3 regions of the Paenibacillus sp. 481 genome follow, and region 1 is predicted to be linked to each of the others. Evidence: riboswitches for the same ligand, from Rfam matches in the RefSeq annotation. Region 1 holds a riboswitch; each other region holds the start of a gene.

What was found. Region 1 has a riboswitch for cyclic di-AMP ahead of KIK04_RS10635 (hypothetical protein). Riboswitches for the same ligand answer to the same signal wherever they lie in the genome.
Region 2: it holds a riboswitch for cyclic di-AMP, as region 1 does, so the genes downstream of both, KIK04_RS18905 (CAP domain-containing protein) here and KIK04_RS10635 (hypothetical protein) in region 1, are expected to answer to the same signal.
Region 3: it holds a riboswitch for cyclic di-AMP, as region 1 does, so the genes downstream of both, KIK04_RS24075 (3D domain-containing protein) here and KIK04_RS10635 (hypothetical protein) in region 1, are expected to answer to the same signal.

The regions. Positions count from the first base shown of each region.
Region 1 covers NZ_CP075175.1:2,438,055-2,443,893, forward strand. The annotation lists gene KIK04_RS10620 (serine hydrolase domain-containing protein) at 1-453, shown strand, start outside; gene KIK04_RS10625 (LytTR family DNA-binding domain-containing protein) at 477-1,019, shown strand; gene KIK04_RS10630 (hypothetical protein) at 1,045-1,461, shown strand; cyclic di-AMP (ydaO/yuaA leader) riboswitch at 1,851-2,021, shown strand; gene KIK04_RS10635 (hypothetical protein) at 2,153-2,617, shown strand; gene KIK04_RS10640 (hypothetical protein) at 2,687-2,953, opposite strand; gene KIK04_RS10645 (DUF418 domain-containing protein) at 3,407-4,576, opposite strand; gene KIK04_RS10650 (M13-type metalloendopeptidase) at 4,969-5,839, opposite strand, start outside.
Region 2 covers NZ_CP075175.1:4,279,309-4,285,147, forward strand. The annotation lists gene KIK04_RS18890 (NAD(P)H-dependent flavin oxidoreductase) at 1-668, opposite strand, end outside; gene KIK04_RS18895 (hotdog fold thioesterase) at 841-1,248, opposite strand; gene KIK04_RS18900 (MarR family winged helix-turn-helix transcriptional regulator) at 1,300-1,722, opposite strand; cyclic di-AMP (ydaO/yuaA leader) riboswitch at 2,119-2,247, shown strand; gene KIK04_RS18905 (CAP domain-containing protein) at 2,254-2,961, shown strand; gene KIK04_RS18910 (hypothetical protein) at 4,058-4,360, opposite strand; gene KIK04_RS24475 (helix-turn-helix domain-containing protein) at 4,776-4,853, shown strand; gene KIK04_RS18915 (hypothetical protein) at 5,015-5,401, shown strand; gene KIK04_RS18920 (MptD family putative ECF transporter S component) at 5,677-5,839, shown strand, end outside.
Region 3 covers NZ_CP075175.1:5,671,868-5,677,706, reverse strand. The annotation lists gene KIK04_RS24095 (transporter substrate-binding domain-containing protein) at 1-736, shown strand, start outside; gene KIK04_RS24090 (amino acid ABC transporter permease) at 829-1,485, shown strand; gene KIK04_RS24085 (amino acid ABC transporter ATP-binding protein) at 1,478-2,200, shown strand; gene KIK04_RS24080 (PadR family transcriptional regulator) at 2,467-2,799, opposite strand; cyclic di-AMP (ydaO/yuaA leader) riboswitch at 3,024-3,209, shown strand; gene KIK04_RS24075 (3D domain-containing protein) at 3,215-3,976, shown strand; gene KIK04_RS24070 (polysaccharide deacetylase family protein) at 4,080-5,222, opposite strand; gene KIK04_RS24065 (DUF1796 family putative cysteine peptidase) at 5,381-5,839, shown strand, end outside.

The DNA of each region.
Region 1 (5,839 bases):
TTAATGTTTTATCATGATAAACCAGCTGATATTGTTGGGTTTTATATAAATGGCGTTGACTACAGTGAGAGAAATGCATTATCGATTGATTGGGCAGGTGGCGGTGTTGTTACTACTATGGATGATCTGTTAGCGTTCATGAGGGCTTTAGAGAACGGGGATTTATTGTCCGAGAAAGTGTATAAACAGATGACTGACTTTAATCATCGCTATCAAAAGGGCATTTATTACGGCATGGGTATGATGTATTTTGACTTTAGCGAGTTGTCATTTCTGTTGGGCTCAATGACAGATGTTTATGGTGCTGTTGGAGCTACAGGAACTTATATATTAGTCGATAAAGAAAAGGACACTATTTTTATTGTTAATTTTGGATCACTTGATTTTAGGGAAAAAGGCATTGAGGAATTGGTAAAAATAAGAATGATTTATGATAGGATGATAGTTGGATAAATACTTCTGTTACATGAGGAGACATGATGGTTCAATTATTGTGTTCAAATAAGGTTTATGAAAAATTGAAACAAGAATTATCCAAATACCAAATTGAAATTATGCAAGACAGCGATTTGGTGCTAGTTGAAAATGGATATGATATACCCAGTGGTAAGCTTATTGTTGTATTCGATGCTATTGACTATATGGATGTGGTTAAGCTTTTGGTCTCCGGCGTTCGGGAACACATACATGTTATGAATACTCTGACAGGCTTCAGTGAAAATAAATTTGCAGTTATTGAACCAAGGGATGTTCTATATGTAGAAGCAGGCTCTGATGGAATTATGGCATATACAAAGTCTAATCGTTATAGTATCAAAGAAACTTTGCAATATTATGAGAACGTATGGGTAGCAAAAGGATTTATACGAATCAATAAGTCACAACTCGTTAATTTGCTTCACGTAAAAGAAATTATCCCTTGGTTTAACTCTAGATATGTACTCAGAATGGATAATAACGCTGAACTTGAAGTATCAAAAATGTTCTCAAAAAAGCTTAGGAGCACACTCAAAATATAGGAGAGCAATAATGGAGAAAATAAATTTGGAAAGTATTATAAAGTCATTTTTTATCGGTCTCTTCATAGGTATTCTCCTACAATTTTATGATGATGCAGATGTACTGTTCTCGTACAAAGTTTTAACGGTATTAGCCAGCGGAAGTGTAGGGTTCATTATTGGTTTGATTACAGAATGGCTAACATCAATACTCCCAATTCGTATGGCCAATTCTCGGACGTACTTCTTTATACACAACTTCATTGCATTAATCGTTACTACATTTATTTTGATCTCCTCCATGATGTTCACAAGCAGCGAAATGGAAGGCCAAGTGGAATTCACCCCGATATTATTGATAGCGCTGGGCATTATATGTATAGCCAATTTATTTGATTATATGATGTATCGACGCGCTCAACATAAATTGAAATCATTTAAGGCGTTGATTAAAGATAAATAAGATCATTTAGATTAGAGAGGTAATAGTGGGAAATACGGAAAAGTTTGAAACGATAACGAATAGATATGACACTTCTGAAAGCAAATAAATTGCAAAGGTATCCTCTGATGCCATTCGTGTTATCAAGATTGTTTGATGTTTTAAATGATGGAGGACTGAAGATGTCTATTTTATAATGTCATCGAGTTGCAGATGACAATCCAATATCGGATAAAAGGAGATACTTGAAGCTTAGCGGAGTAATAATATAGAAAATATAAGATTATATAAAATGAATCCGATTTCATCACCAGATAATGCTAAATAAGAGGGTATGTTCTTCATATTTGAATTTTACATATTGGCTTGTGAGATCGTACAATTCATTCAACAGCACGGGCATGAATTATTGTTCCAAAACGCTGAATTCCCTGAACAGGGAAACGGGGGAACCAACCGAAGCCATCCTCCTAGGATGGTTTCACGGGGTGAATCCCTAGCTTGTTTAAGCAAGCTGGGGTAGGGCGTCTCTCAAGCCCGAATCCGACAGCTAACCTCGTAAGCGCAAAGAGAGAGAATCACGATCGTGTTCTTCAGCTTGATCGTTCAGCGGAAGAAGTCCGAGAGTAAGAATTCTCTGCTCAAAGGGCTTCTTTTTGTTTGCCTAAAAAGCTTATGAGCGTAATAAATAGCATTGAAGGAGGAATCGATCGTGCAGAAAGTAAGTACCCCTTTACCGGAAAAAAGCGTAGAACATGATTTGGCTAAATGTAAAATCGATCATATCGAAACCTATCTTTATGACACCAAAAGGATTGAAAGTGGAGTTATTGGAATCATTGATAAAAGCATGTGCGGATTAATGGTAATTTCTAGCCGAAACATGTCAGGCTTTGCAGAATACTTTATTCCAATTGAGAATCGTCATTTTGATCTCGTTCAATGGGCAAAAGTATTTATGAAATTAAAGGGTGTTTCCATCCCGGTGGCCTTGGATATTGTAGAAGAGAAAGATAAATTGGGGGGCCCAATTAGAACGAATCTTGCTAAGGCCTCTTTAATGGATTTGGCATCCAAGCTGCGCAACCCGGCCATGCAACGGGAAGGCAATACCCATATATCTTGGTTGGATCGGGCTGTTTTGTTCGACTATTCGCAAGCTTACTTCTCGTGCTAACCAGTCCATGTGGAAGAAGCCCTGCTCACATAAGAAGATGAGAGCAGGACCAGTTTCTTTACATTCTACCTACAAATTCTTAGCTATATGAGGCTTACTGTAATGGCTCGTTCCGCCGCCGCCAACTAGCACTTGCCCACCTTTGTTGAAAATGAGCAGCTTGCTCGAACCGTTAGTTAGCAAGACGGTTACCTTTGCACGGTTGGCTGTTGCAATATAGATCACGTATCCGCTTCTTGACACAGTAGTTCGCCAGTTCTGGTCGAACTCTGATCTGGCCACACGGTTGGAATAGACTTGGTTTTCGACTTTGCCGGCTGCTGTTTTTTTGAGCATGCAGAATATCACCTCCCGTCAGTCTCATCGTATGCATGCCCTGCAGATTGGAATAGACAATGATCAGGACTTGGCGGACCTATTTTTCTTACAGTGGTTCTCAAACCGACTATGATTGCAGCAAGCACAGCATGCCCGAAGCCGTGCATCCTAAAGGATTCAATTGATAGTGTTGAAGAAACGTGCCAAATCGTACTGTTTCTTGCGAGGAAGAGAGACACCCAGAGATACCATTAGGAACAAGGGATGGTTATAACCTGATTCTAGGCCTCTTGGAGAAGATCTGGGGTGGAGTGGATTTGTATGGAACGAATTGCAAATAAGATTCAGTCCTTTAAAATTTGCGATTATAGCTGACCCCATTTTTGCAGCTTAAAATAGGGGAATAGCAACGGCCCAATCTAGTGGAAATAAAGACAACCGAGTGCTCCAAGTACTCGGTTGTCTGGTCATTTATTTATGTTTATATACCAATTTCCTCATCCATATTTCCAATGGTCCAACCATATTCCTTTTTTCCAATATTGTGGCTAACACAACAGAGAGGCCCCAAATCCCCACTGCAATCATTGCAGCAATGCTGTTTCCTACCTGTCCTCCTAAATTAAGCGCTACTGGTGATAAGAAAAGGACAAGCAATGTCTCATTGAACACAAAGAAGGTTAAGGAACGTTTTCCTAAAGCCATTAAAGAAAAAGTAAAGCGTCCGGGATCTTTTATTTTTGTCCCAATGATGCCAAATAACGTAGCATAAGCTAATCCTCCAGCCATTCCAGTCATAATGTGTAAACTGTTTACCAATCCAACTGTATAATAACTAGGATTCCATACGTTTCCGATTAAAGATAAAGGAATGGCCCCTAATAAAGAGACAATTAATCCTGTAATGGTGATGAGATAAATACTTTTTACATGCTGGTCTGGTTTGGATAATAGCTGATATCTGGCCATCCACATGCCGAGCAGAACGGGAGGGATAATTGGGGCCATAACATGAATGAAAATAGGGACTACGGGAAAAGTAATCAACTTTTTAAAAGTCGTGCTAAGGTAGGTGTCTGTTGCTGACAGCTGTGGAATGAAACTATAGCTGCCAACGCTTTGCATGGTGAAGCCCCATAATTGGGGGGTGAAAATGACATACAACAAAGTAATCAACACAAAAGTTCGAATCAGTGTTTTATGGTTACGTAGTAACACCCAACTGACTAGCAGCCCGGCGAAACCGTAAGCCATAAGAATATCTTGGCCCCCAATGATGACGAGTAACACGATCCCAAATACAATCAAGTACCACGAACGGCGCCGTATCTTCTTTAGTGCGTCTTTCGCGCTTGTTCCTTTAGAGAGTTGGCTGTTAAATGCCAGAACTAAACCATAGCCGAATAAGACGGCAAACATCGCTCTTGCCCTATTATCAATAAGGAACTGGCCAAAAAAGTTTACAGCCTGATCATACCACGTAATTCCTTCAACCCTATGCATGATGCCAGGTTCAGAGCCGTATAAGTAGAGCGGGGCATGTGCGAGTGCAATTAGCAGCAACATCGTACCTCTTGCTAGATCCAATGAAACTGCGCGTTTTTTTATTTCGGTTGTGCTATTGCTTAATGGAACGGGCATGATAATCTTCTCCCTTTGGTTTAGCAAATACGTCTGGTCGTTCAAATCTTTACGTAATTGCTTAGTTTATTTTGATCTTATTCCACAGGGTAGTGCATCTTACATAAAAAGTGGGGTTGAGAACGATTTCGATGTGTGGGGTCACAGGTGAAGGTCATTTCAAATACTTAGTGACTGAATTTGGTCGTTTGTTAAAAAAACTGATTGATCGATCAATTTTATTTTAATGATCGTTTGACGATTTGTCAATGAAGCAAGGGGGCGGGATATGAGGAATTAGAGAAAAAAATAAAAAAGCCACTCCATGCTTAGGAGTGGCCTTGCTTTTATTTGAGGATGCAAGTTCTATGATCTATAGGAACGACCTAAACGCCCTCAATCTGCTCTTCTTTTTACCAGATCGACACTCGATCCTCCGGTGCTACATACATGCCATCCTCAGGCTTAATTCCATACGTTTCATAAAATTGCGGGAAGTTCACAATTGTGCGGTTTACGCGAACTTTATTGGCTGAGTGTGTATCACTTGTGCTTAGAAGCACTGCAAAATCTTTGGTCGTTGTGGATCTCCACATTTTTGCATTGCTTTCGAAAAACGCTTTATAATCCGGATTGCTCATTTCGGACACAACTTGCAATGCAGCAGCCATTCCACCTAAATCAGCGACATTCTCGCTGAGTGTAAGCTGACCGTCGTTTAACACACCGGGAACACTCTCAATTCCATCATAGAACTCAATCAGTTCTTGGTTTTTCCCTTTGAACTTCTTAAAGTCTTCTTCCGTCCACCAATTATTCGCATTTCCTTTTTCGTCGTATGCCGCTCCGTTGTTATCAAATGCATGGCTGATCTCATGGCCAATGATCATGCCGATTGCTCCAAGGTTAGCTTCAGGTTTAGCCTTAATGTCATAGAAAGGCGCTTGAAGAATACCAGCAGGGAACGTAATTTCATTATTCAACGGATTGTAGAATGCATTTACGGTGTAAACGCTCGTTATCCATTGCGATCTATCCACTGGCTTACCAAGTTTAGCTTTCATGCTATTGATGTATGCAGTCGTTACTGCGAAGGTATTAGAGAACAGCGAACCACCTTCGTCATAAGTCTTGATCGTTACTTTGTCTAATGTCGTATCCCATTTATCTGGATATCCGATCTTAACGACCATCGTATCCAGCTTTTTAATGGCCTTAGCTTTGGTTGCGTCTGACATCCAATCCAGCGATTTGATTCTTTTTTCATACGTCGCAATTAACTTA
Region 2 (5,839 bases), 1.8 Mb from region 1:
TGGTAATCGTGATGGGCAAAGCTCTCGGTCGTCGCAATAAAGCGTGTGCCCATGTAGGCGAGATCGGCACCGAGTACTTCGGCGGCCAATATGTCTTGGCCGTTAGAGATGCTGCCGGCGAGGATCGTGATGCCGGTCCAAGTTTTTTTGACTTCGGCGATAAAGGCGAGCGGATTGATCGCCCCCGCGTGTCCGCCTGCGCCGCTGCATACGAGGACGAGTCCGTCCACGCCACGCTGTGCGGCTTTGTCAGCGTGCTTGAGCGTGCTGACATCTGCAAACACGAGTCCGCCATATTGATGCACGACGTCAACGATTGGCTGCGGATCACCGAGCGATGTAATGACAATCGGTGGCTGGTGTTTCACAATAAGCGCTAAATCGGTTTCGAAGCGCTTGTTCGTGCGGTGGACGATCAGGTTAACTGCCCACGGAGCGATACGGCGCCCAGGCTCTTTGGCCTTGGCCGCATAGAGCGCATCCGTAATTTGCTGCATCCAGTCGTCAAGGTCTTCGGCTGTGCGAGCGTTCAGAAGTGGAAATGACCCGATAAGGCCTGCTTTACAGCTCTCGATAACCATTTTCGGACTAGAAATAAGGAACATGGGGGCGACGATAACAGGCAAACTGAGCTGCTGAGTCATTTGTTGCGGTAGTCGTTTAGACAATTGAACTCATCCTCTCGCGGTTTGATATTTTTCTGTATCTGTAAAGTTGGCTGATCGGTGTAGGTAGGGCAGTTAGGCAATTGTATCATGTATATTACAATGTAAGCGCAATCAATTCTTGGGGCTACAAAATAGCATAGCAGCCGTTGATCACTTTTGTTCTTTTTGAAAATTAGTTAAGGGTCTTCTTCTGTTTAATAATAGCGACGGTACAGCGGGCGATGCTGATGAGATGTTGGTCTTCATCCACAATTTTGATTTCCCAGACCATGGTGGAACGGCCTTTGTGCAGTGGTATTGCGATGGCGGTCACCGTTCCTGATTGCTTGGAGCGAATGTGATTGGCGTTAATTTCGAGTCCGACAGCGGCTTCGGTTGTTTGATCGATGAGGAACCACGTGCCTAAGCTGGCGACGGTTTCTGCAAGTGCGACAGACGCACCCCCGTGGAGTAGCCCGAAAGGCTGGTGTGTCGCCGCGTTAACAGGCATGGTAGCCGTTACTCGTTCGGGTGTGATTTCTCCAAGCTCGATGCCTAAGGCACCAAGCATGGTTTCGCTTAATGGTTTCATTTGATGCATGAAATGAACCTCGCTTTCTGTTCGGTATGGGTTAAGCATGAGGGTTTAAGCTTATGGATGAAGGCCAATGAATCGAGCGAGCATACCTTTGAGCTGGGCGATTTCGTCTGCTGTAAAGTCCTGCAACGCTTCCTTGTGCGTATCTTCGATACAAATGGATAACGGAGCTTGCAATTCCTGACTGCGTGGTGTCAAAAAGATATGATTCATTCGGCGGTCTGTCGGACTTGGCCGGCGTTCAATAAGCTCGCTTTGCGCGAGACGATCGAGCAACCCGGTCATGGTCGCAGAGTCGAGTCGGAGGCGTTCGCCTAGCTCGGAGCTGTGCTGTCCGTCTTTTTCCCATAGCAGATGGAGAAGTGCGTGCTGTACGGGCGTGACGCCATACGGTTGCAGCTTGGCTTTAGCAATTTGATATGCACGTTGGGATGCTTTGCCGAGCAAAAAGGTTAGACAATCTTCGATCGGTTCCATGTGAATGCTGCTCTCCGTTCCTTTCTTACTTATTCAAAATGGCGAATATATCCAAAATATAACACACGAAAATTACCTTGTATACGAGTAAAGTGGATAAAAAATTTTTATTGGTGGCTGGATTGGGGGTGGAATGAGCGAAAAGATTGTCATCTTTAATGGAATTGTTAAAGGGATGTCGCATTTTATATAGATGAGAGATTCGTAGAGTTGAATTTAGCTTTGATTAGCTATTAGTAGAAGGAAAAAAAATGACGTGCATTTTGGGGCGGAGAAATGTGTGAAGTGCAGGTAACAGCGCTGAAATGAAAAAGTTACAGTTTGTAAATATTTATGTTTATTTCTATTATTTTTAAAATGATCTCTTTGTTGATCCATGTTAACATGTGAAAGTATTAAAAAAACAAGCCGAAGCCAAAAGGCACGGGGGACCCACATAGTGGGGTGAAGCCGCCATAAGCGGTAGGGGAGACCTTTTGACCCGAACCCGTCAGCTAACCTCGTAGGCTACCAAAGGGAGAGATATTTAGTATGAAGAAACATATGACGAAAGTAGTCGTAGCAGGTGCCTTGGCACTAACACCAGTAATTTCTGCAGGAGCGGTATCTGCTGCACCAGCAAAAGAGCCAGTTCAAGTTCAAAACCCGAACTGCTTTGTTAATTTCCAAGGTTTCCAAGGAAACAAAGGTAACATGGATAAAGCCCTTGCTGACTTGATGGAAAAATACTTCCCGGGCATGAACAAGCCAGGTACGGAAAAGCCATCCAAGCCATCTAAGCCTGAAGTGCAAAAGCCAGAAGTTACTAAACCAGAACAACCGTCTAAGCCAACAAATCCTAGCAACAACGGTAACAACGAAAACCAAGACAAAAATAACTTTGCACAACAAGTTATCAACTTGGTTAACCAAGAGCGTTCCAAAGCAGGTCTTCAGCCATTGAAAGCTGATTCCCAATTGAACGACGTAGCTATGGTAAAAGCAAAAGACATGCATAGCAAAAACTACTTCAGCCACACTTCGCCAACTTACGGTTCGCCGTTCGATATGATGAAGCAGTTCGGCGTGAAATACAACACGGCTGGCGAGAACATCGCTAAAGGCCAACAATCTCCAGCACAAGTGATGAAGGACTGGATGAACAGCCCTGGTCACCGTGAGAACATCATGAAGGGCCAATACTCTTCTATCGGTGTAGCTTATTATAACGGAGTTTGGGTGCAATTATTCAAAGGCTAAGTACAACTTTATAATAGCGCGGAGTAATCCGCTAAAAGAGGCACCTCGAAATCTCATTGGGATTTCGGGGTGTTTTTTGTTTGGGTGGGGTAAAAATACCCTTACGGCAAGGAGTTCAATGAAATATTATTTGCTCATATTAAATAAATTAAACTCCTGCTTAATTTACAACTTTAGAGTCCCCTCTGGTTCTTGTTTAACATTAGTTGCAGACAACTTTTAGTATCAATTGAACTACAGCAGAATAGACTATTATTAATTGAAATGAAGGAGGTGACAAAATGATTGTTATAAAATTAGGTAACTTAACCATTATAATATGTTTATTTTTGTTTGTTTAATCAATAACACCAGTTGGAGCCGACAATCAATTCTGGTTTAGTCAATAAAACCAGAGAGTACAGTATGCAAAATTTGCGTACTGTATTTCAGAAAAAAAGCAAAATATCATAATTACACGTTCTTTTCTTGTTACAAATCGTCGATTGAATAAACTCCTCATTACCCAAGCATTGATACCTCATACACGTATATAAAAAAGCCACTTAAAACAGCGATTTTTGTGATAATAATATTAATTTCATGGTGGAAAACCTTTAATTTCCTTAATAGCAAGAGTAACATTCACAAAATCCTTCAATTCAACCATCGTATATTAGCAATTCAGTGACTTTGCAGTATCTTGGGTGGAATATACATTACGCTTCATGCACTGATTGGCGTAGTAGCAGTTTCCTCATTGTCCATTTGGTTATCCAATGTCTTAATATCTTCATGGTTTTTTCATTCGCTTTATCGGTCGTACATAACCTCTAACCTTTTTTTAGAGCTTTTTTTTCTTCAAATGCTTCGTTCACCAGATTGTTAATAATGGTAATCCATCTATATCTATAAAGTGTTATGAAGAATAAAAAAACTAAAGGTATAAAAACAATGAGAAGTAGAAAGTAATGTTCATCTTGAATAAATAATAATATATTTGAGAAATTATCAACTTGTAATTGTAGTTGTTCAGTTAAATATGATATTTTACTTTCAAGATTCATGGAGTCCAATTTAACAGCATCAATTTTTGATTGAGTATTGTACTGCCAGTCTAAAGGCTTAAATAATAACGGTATATATATGGAGCAAGTGTCCCTAGAACTGTTGTCAAAAAGAAGATAATAACTACAATAATTAAGTTGAGCTGTTTATATTGTTCAAATTGCGAATTTACACTTGTTTTAATTGTTCGTAATTCCCTTTCGGTATAGTCTTGTATAAGATGGTCTTTTACCGTCTCTATTTTTCCGAGAGGTATAGCTCCGAATCCGAAACCTTTTATTCCGTATTTAATTCTAATATACTTGCTAGCCATATCATAATCTCTAAAATTTATTTTTTTCATAGTATCCACCTCTACATTATATGATGAAGCATAAATTAAGACTGCTTTTAACATAGGAGCAATATCATGTGGGAGAATCAGGTAAGGATATTGAGTTTAAATTCGAATTCATTATAATATTAAAATATTAACTTACATAGCAATTCTAATTGAAAGAAGAACCTCATGTTTAGCGAGGTTCTGTTAGAAGTTTATTTAACACAAATCCATCTTTAAGACCCTGAGAATACATAAAGTCAATCATGAGAGCTTGAAGTTCATTTATGCATTTTTCATAATCAAGTAGAAGTGGCTTAAGGTCATCAGGTAGGTTGGTGTATATCTGGGAGTATTGTTTGCTGCATGTTTCTGATAGGAGAACGTACTCTTGACTGGTTTGAGAAAATTGGTTACTTAAATCCGTAGCTCTGTCGCAAGCAAAGTTATAAAACTGTGTGATGCATTTAACTGTAAACTTTCTGATTTAATAGAGTATACACCTGAGAAAAAAGATTTGGTTTAATCGATTCAGGAGTAGTTTTTCCCTGTGGTACAATAAATCATTTTTTAATTAAAGCTATGTCTGCAATCATGTATTGCAGATTTTTTTGTACCCAAATGACACACTTTTCACCAACAAAGCTAAATGGAAGTATACATCGTATAAGAAAGTAGGTACCTCAAGTGACGTATCAATCACATTGCCTATGGTTTTTTATTAAGAAAGAACTATCCGATATTGCAGAGGACATCAAAGACGTGCTTCATTACTCGGTATATGAACGTGATTATGAAAATACGTGGGAGTGGATTGATTTTAGGAATGCTGGCAGCAATGACATCCAACTCAATATCTCAAGAGAGCACAATTGGAAACATGGTTTGTACGATTGTCCCGTTGTTGTGAGGTTTACGAATGATTCACGCGCAGCTAGTTTGGAAGAAATAGAAGCTATAGGATATGCCATTTTCAAACGGTTTGATATAAAAGTTTATGTTGGACAGGTTCACTATGTGAATAGTGAAGATGGGGAATTTAAGTTTGTGATAGAACAGGAGTTTGGTGAATAACATATGTAGCTCGATTGTAAAAAGATCGCTCTTTTCGGAAGCCTGTGAGATGACAAGCTTCTGAAAGAGCGATCTTTTTTATGTTACATCATGAGTTTCATCATAGGGTGAAGGCTCCTAAGAAAAATAAAGATCTAAATCCAGTTTCTTTTTTACAATATATAACTAATTATTTAGAAAAGACAATTGAAAAGTTAACCATAACCGACTATTATTATTGAAAATGATTATCATTATCGATATCTTGCTAATCAATCAGAAGGAGTTTGATATTCATGTCAACCCAGTCAACATCGTTAAAAACGAAAGACTACGTACTTATTGGGATTTTTAGCATTCTCATTTTTATCGTTAACGGAATTGTATCCACCTTACTGACGCCCGTGATGTTCGCGGCCATGCCATTAATATCGGGAGTATGTCTGTTCTTCTCGGCTA
Region 3 (5,839 bases), 2.5 Mb from region 1:
GGGATGCAGTACGAAAGATCAAGCAGCAGGTGGAGCTACAGAAAAGAAGAAAATAGTACTTGGCACGAGCGCGGACTATCCGCCATACGAGTTCCATAAGACAGTGAATGGTAAGGACGAGATCGTCGGCTTCGATATTTCGATCGCGAAAGAAATTGCGAAAGATATGGGTGCTGAACTCGTCATTGAAGATATGAAGTTTGATTCGGTTATCGAAGCTTTGAATTCGAAAAAGGTAGATTTCATTATGGCAGGTTTGGACGCTGACCCTGAGCGGGAGAAAGCGATGACCTTTTCCGAGCCCTACTATTTAGCTGAGGCAGGCGTAATTATTCGTGCAGCTGATAAAGAAAAGTATAAAACAGCGGCAGATTTGAAAGGGCAAAAGATCGGTGTGCAGCAAGGATCGACTTTCGAAGATGTCGCGACGCAAATTCCAGATGCCCAGATTGAAAAGCTCGTTTCAGTAAGTGACCTTGCACTGGCACTGGAATCGAATCGTATCGAGGCCGTACTTGCCGAGAAGCCTGTGGCGAAAGCTTACGCGACAAAGCGCAGTGATGCATTGGCAGTTGCTGACGTGCAGCTGAAGCCGGAAGGAGAAGGTTATGTCGTTGGAATTCATAAACAAAATCCGGATTTGGCGGCACAAATTAATAAAACTATTCAACGTTTGAAGCAGGAAGGCAAAATCGAAACGTTTTTGATCGATGCTCAAGCGTTAGCAGAACAATAAGCGATGCATGTTAGGCGGCGTAATTGCCGCCCTTCTTTTTTTAAAAGCAAGATGTAAGGTTGAAAGTTAGAGCTAGCGAGAGGGGAAACGGCATGAGTGACTTTTTTAATATGCTATGGGAAAATAAAGATTTGTATATATCGGGCGCAATTGTAACGCTTGAACTATCATTTTTCGCTGTTATATTCGGATCTATACTGGGTGCTATCCTTGTATTTATGAAGTTAGGTCCGATCAAACCGATCAGTTGGGTTGCAACGGTATATATCGAAATATTTCGGGGGACACCGCTTATTGTCCAATTGTTTATAGTGTATTTTGGACTACCCCAATTTGGGATTGAGTTTGACAAATTTATAGCAGGGGTTATCGCCCTTTCATTGAATAGCGCCGCCTATTTGGCGGAAATTTTCCGGACTGGTATTCAATCGATTGATAAAGGTCAATTGGAGGCTGCGCGTTCACTCGGTATGACGAAGGCGAAGGCGATGCGCTACATTATATTGCCTCAGGCGCTACGTACCGTCATTCCGACCATTGCCAATGAGTTTGTTGTTATCATTAAGGAGTCAGCAATCGTTTGCTTTATCGGTCTGGCCGATATTTTTTATCAGACTGGAGTTATCCGCAGTCAAACTTATACGGCAATGGGCCCCTTAGTAGGGTCTGCCATGACGTACTTTATTTTAACATTTACACTTTCTAAGCTGATCGGCTACTGGGAAAGGAAGTTGAAGACAAATGATTGAAGTTCAAAATTTGCATAAAAGCTTTGGTAAGCTCAACATTTTGAACGGCATCGATATTAGCATCGCTAAAGGGGAAGTCGTCGTCGTTATTGGGCCGAGTGGCTCTGGTAAAAGTACATTTTTGCGTTGTTTGAATTTACTGGAAACGCCTACACAAGGGAACGTTGTATTTGAAGGTCAGTCCATCAATGCTAGCAAACATGATATTAACGTAACACGTGAGAAAATGGGAATGGTATTCCAGTCGTTTAACTTATTTCCGCATATGACGGTGCTGGACAACATTACGTTGGCGCCGATTAAAGTGAAGAACGTGAACAAGGGAGATGCGGAACAGCTTGCGCTTGAGCTGCTTAAAAAAGTAGGGCTCGCTGAGAAGGCACAGGCGTATCCTGCCCAGCTGTCTGGTGGTCAGAAGCAGCGGATTGCCATTGCACGGGCGTTGGCGATGCAGCCGCATGTGATGCTGTTTGACGAGCCGACATCTGCCCTAGATCCAGAGATGGTTGGCGATGTGCTAGAAGTGATGAAATCGCTCGCTGCCGAAGGGATGACGATGATCATCGTGACACACGAGATGGGCTTTGCTCGTGAGGTAGGGGACCGCGTCATTTTTATGGACGGCGGTCAAATTGTTGAAGCTGGGAAGCCGGGGGAGCTGTTTAGCGAGCCGAAGCATCCGCGGACACAAGAGTTTTTGAGTAAAGTGTTGTAAAAGTGGAAGGCGTTTAACGTCTGCGTATGATGCGCAGTAGGAGCAGTCTGAACTCAATGAGTTTGGACTGCTCCTTTTTTGTGTGGCTGTAGGACTAAATGTAGTTTATTGAGCCGCAGATGGACCATGACCAGTAGGGTTCGACTGACCGGGACCGCGTGGAATCCTATTTTTACGTCTATATAGGGATAAAAGAAGACCGACAGCGGCAAAGTCAACAAGCTGTGTTGTAAAACTGTAGCCGATGAATGGCAGTGCCAAGCCGACTATGGATTCCCCTCTCCAATAACGGTGTCAACCGCGATGCGAAAACGTGTCCATTCTACTTTTTTCTCGTCTAAGTGTGTACGGCCCTCATCGGTAATGCGATAATATTTACGCTTGCGTCCATCATGCTCGCTCCAATACGAATCAAGCCACCCCGTTGCTTCCAATGTGTGCAAAATAGGATAGAGCGTACCTTCCTTCATTGTAAATACGCCATCCGATCTGTACTCGATTTCCCTAATCAATTCATAGCCGTACATTTCTTTCTTATTCAATACCGTAAGCAATAAAATGACGGTACTGCCTTTCATCAGTTCTTTATTAATCATCACTATTTGTTCACCCCCGAACACATAGAATATCTATGCATCGAAATTCTATGTAATAGTATAAATGAGCCTGCAATGGATTTCAATCATTTTCCAATCTCATTTACGTATTATACTGATCACCTGCACATTTTTTGAAAAAGTAAAATTGCTGTAACCATTGGTATCCATAGGTTTACAAGGATTAACAAGATCTACCTGCGCACAGGTTACAATATTGTGATATGATCCTTTCCGAGCCGAAACGACACCCGTACGGGGGATGATTGACCGATAGCCGTCACATAAAGACGGCGTCTTGGGGTGAATCGCTAACGAGCAATGATTGCGTTGTTCATTGTTTGACACATGCGTAGGGTACTCCTTAACCCGAATCCGACAACTAACCCCGCAGGCCAACCTAAGGAGGAATACTTATATGAAGAAAATTACATTTTTAAAATTAGCAATTGCAGTACTAGGTTTAGCAGCTGTTGTACAGATTTTACCGGTTTATGCAGACGGAGAGAACTATGTGGTGCAAGAGGGAGAAACCTTCTATGCGATCGCCAATAAATATGATCTAGGTTTAGAGGCAGTACTTGCTGCCAATCCGAACATTGATCCTAAAAACGTATACAGCGGCTTGAAAGTGAATTTGCCATTTGCGGCAGACACAGCATCGAATGAGAAGCAGCCCAAGGAGTCTAAGGAGCAAGCAGAACAACAAACGGGTGATAACAAGAATGAAGGTTCTAAAGCTCAACCAAAAGCACAGACTAAAGCTCCATCTAAAGCTCAGCCTAAAGCGGCTGTGGCGACAATGAAAGCAAAGTCAACTTCGAATAAGATTGTTCAAGTGTCTGGACGTGAAATGGAATACAAGTGGCGTGCCAATATGAAAGCAACCGCATATTCGGCTGATCCAAGCGAGAATGGTCCATGGGGCGGAGTCGACTACTTCGGTAACAAGTTAGAACTTGGAACTGTTGCCGTTGATCCAGACGTGATTCCACTTGGAACGAAACTGTTTATTACAGGCTATGATTTCAAACATTTGCCTGGTGGCGGTCTTCTTGCTACAGCACGTGACATTGGCGGCGCGATTAATGGCAACAAAATTGATATTTTTGTTCCTGTTAGCAAGCGTGTCGGCAATACGTTCGGCATTCAAAATGTACAAGTTTACGTTTTGAAATAACGAACACTTCAACTTACAACGCGGCCTCGTCAACACTTACATTGACGAGGCTAACCATAGACGAGTCTTGATTGCTTGTTGTACCTCGTGTACACATAAGCGATCAAGACTCTTTTTTTTCTTTTTGATCGTGAAACAGGTCAGGCACAGTCACAAAATCGTAGCCTTTGGCCTGTAGCTTCTTAATAATACGCGGCAGAGCAAGCAGCGTCCCACGCAAGTAGCCATTTTGAGGGCTTCCACCCGCATGCTGAAGCACAATTGAACCAGGTTCAACGTTGCTCATGACGAGTTGCTCAATCTCGGCCCCGCTTAATCCTTTCCAGTCTTTCGAATCGACATCCCAGTTAACAACGATATAACCGTGTTTTCCTGCCCAACGTAGCTGTTCTTCATTAATGGCACCGTACGGAGGCCGGAAAAAGCGCGGCTTATAACCGATAACTTGCTCAATGATATGCTCCGTGTTCAACACTTGCGTTGTAAAAGCAGGCATCGACAACTTCGTGAGCAACGGATGGCTCATGGAGTGGTTGCCTATCATGTGGCCTTCGTCAACCATGCGTCTGACGATCTGCGGATATTGTTTTACGCGTGAACCGACTAGGAAAAACGTTGCCTGAATGTGATGCTCTTTCAAAATGTCCAACACGAGCGGTGTAATGATATGGTCAGGCACATCATCAAACGTTAAGGCAACTTTTTGCTTGCCAGAAGCTGAGCCGCGCAGTTTAAAAAAGTGCGGATACTTCATTCTTAGTTGTGCCAAGCTTAGCTTAAATTGCTGTTGCTTGCTCTGTGATTTCCGCGATTGAGCGGAGCGAGCCGATTGTGTGGACTGTGCGGTATGTACCTTAGCCGTCTTCGTTCGACTCGTCCATTTCTCTTGTTTCGTATTTCCGTCAGCATGTAGGGTGAAACGAATCGTTTCTTTTTTTCGGTCTGCTTGCTTGTCCTTGCGTGTTATGGAATGCTGTTTCGCTTCATCCCGATTCACGTGCTGCTGCGCTGATTTTGGCAAAATTCCTAAGTCAGGAGTACCCGTATCTGGACCCGACTGATGTGGAGGCCAAGTAGTAGCAGCTCCATTTGTCCAAGGTGAAACGTTCCCTGTCGTTTTTACAGGTACGGAATGCTGCTCAGATGTGGGTGGCTCAGGGGATGTTACACGTGAATGTGGGAAACAACCGGTAGACAATAGCATGCAAAAAGCAATCAAGCAAATGAGCAGTTGGCGCATACGCATAGTCAAGTTACTCCTTTCCCGCAAACGTTATTGTTCTTGTTATGTCCTTGGTGAAAAGGAAATATGCTCTCCATCCAAACCTTGTCTGTCTTTCTGTCATAAATTAATAGAAATCATGGCGTACTTGCATCAGTTCTGACTGGGGGAGGATGGCCGCAATGAGGAGAGAGCAATTGCGAGGAAAGTACGATGTCGTGCTAAGCTTAGGTGGAACGTGCTTGCCAGCACTCAAAATGCAAGACCGCCAGCTGCGACGAAGCAGCGGGCCTTTGGACTGGATGATTTCTGAACAGCTTACTTCGGTGAATCGGTTGCTACAATCGCGGTTTGCTTATTTTTTCGATCGGGACAACTTGATCGTTTCTGGACAATTAAATTTTCAGCGTGAGCACTATCTTGTTGATGACCGTTATTATCATGTAACTTCTGTACATGACTTTGACATAGGTCGAAACTCACCTGCGAACCTCGCTCAATATGAAGAAGTACAAGCCAAATTTACCCGACGATGTGAACGCTTTCTTCGTTATTTAGAAACAGCTGATCGGATATTGTTTATTCGTGCGGAAGGGCATACGTATTCGATAGGCAAAGCGCATACAGAGGAGTTGGAACAA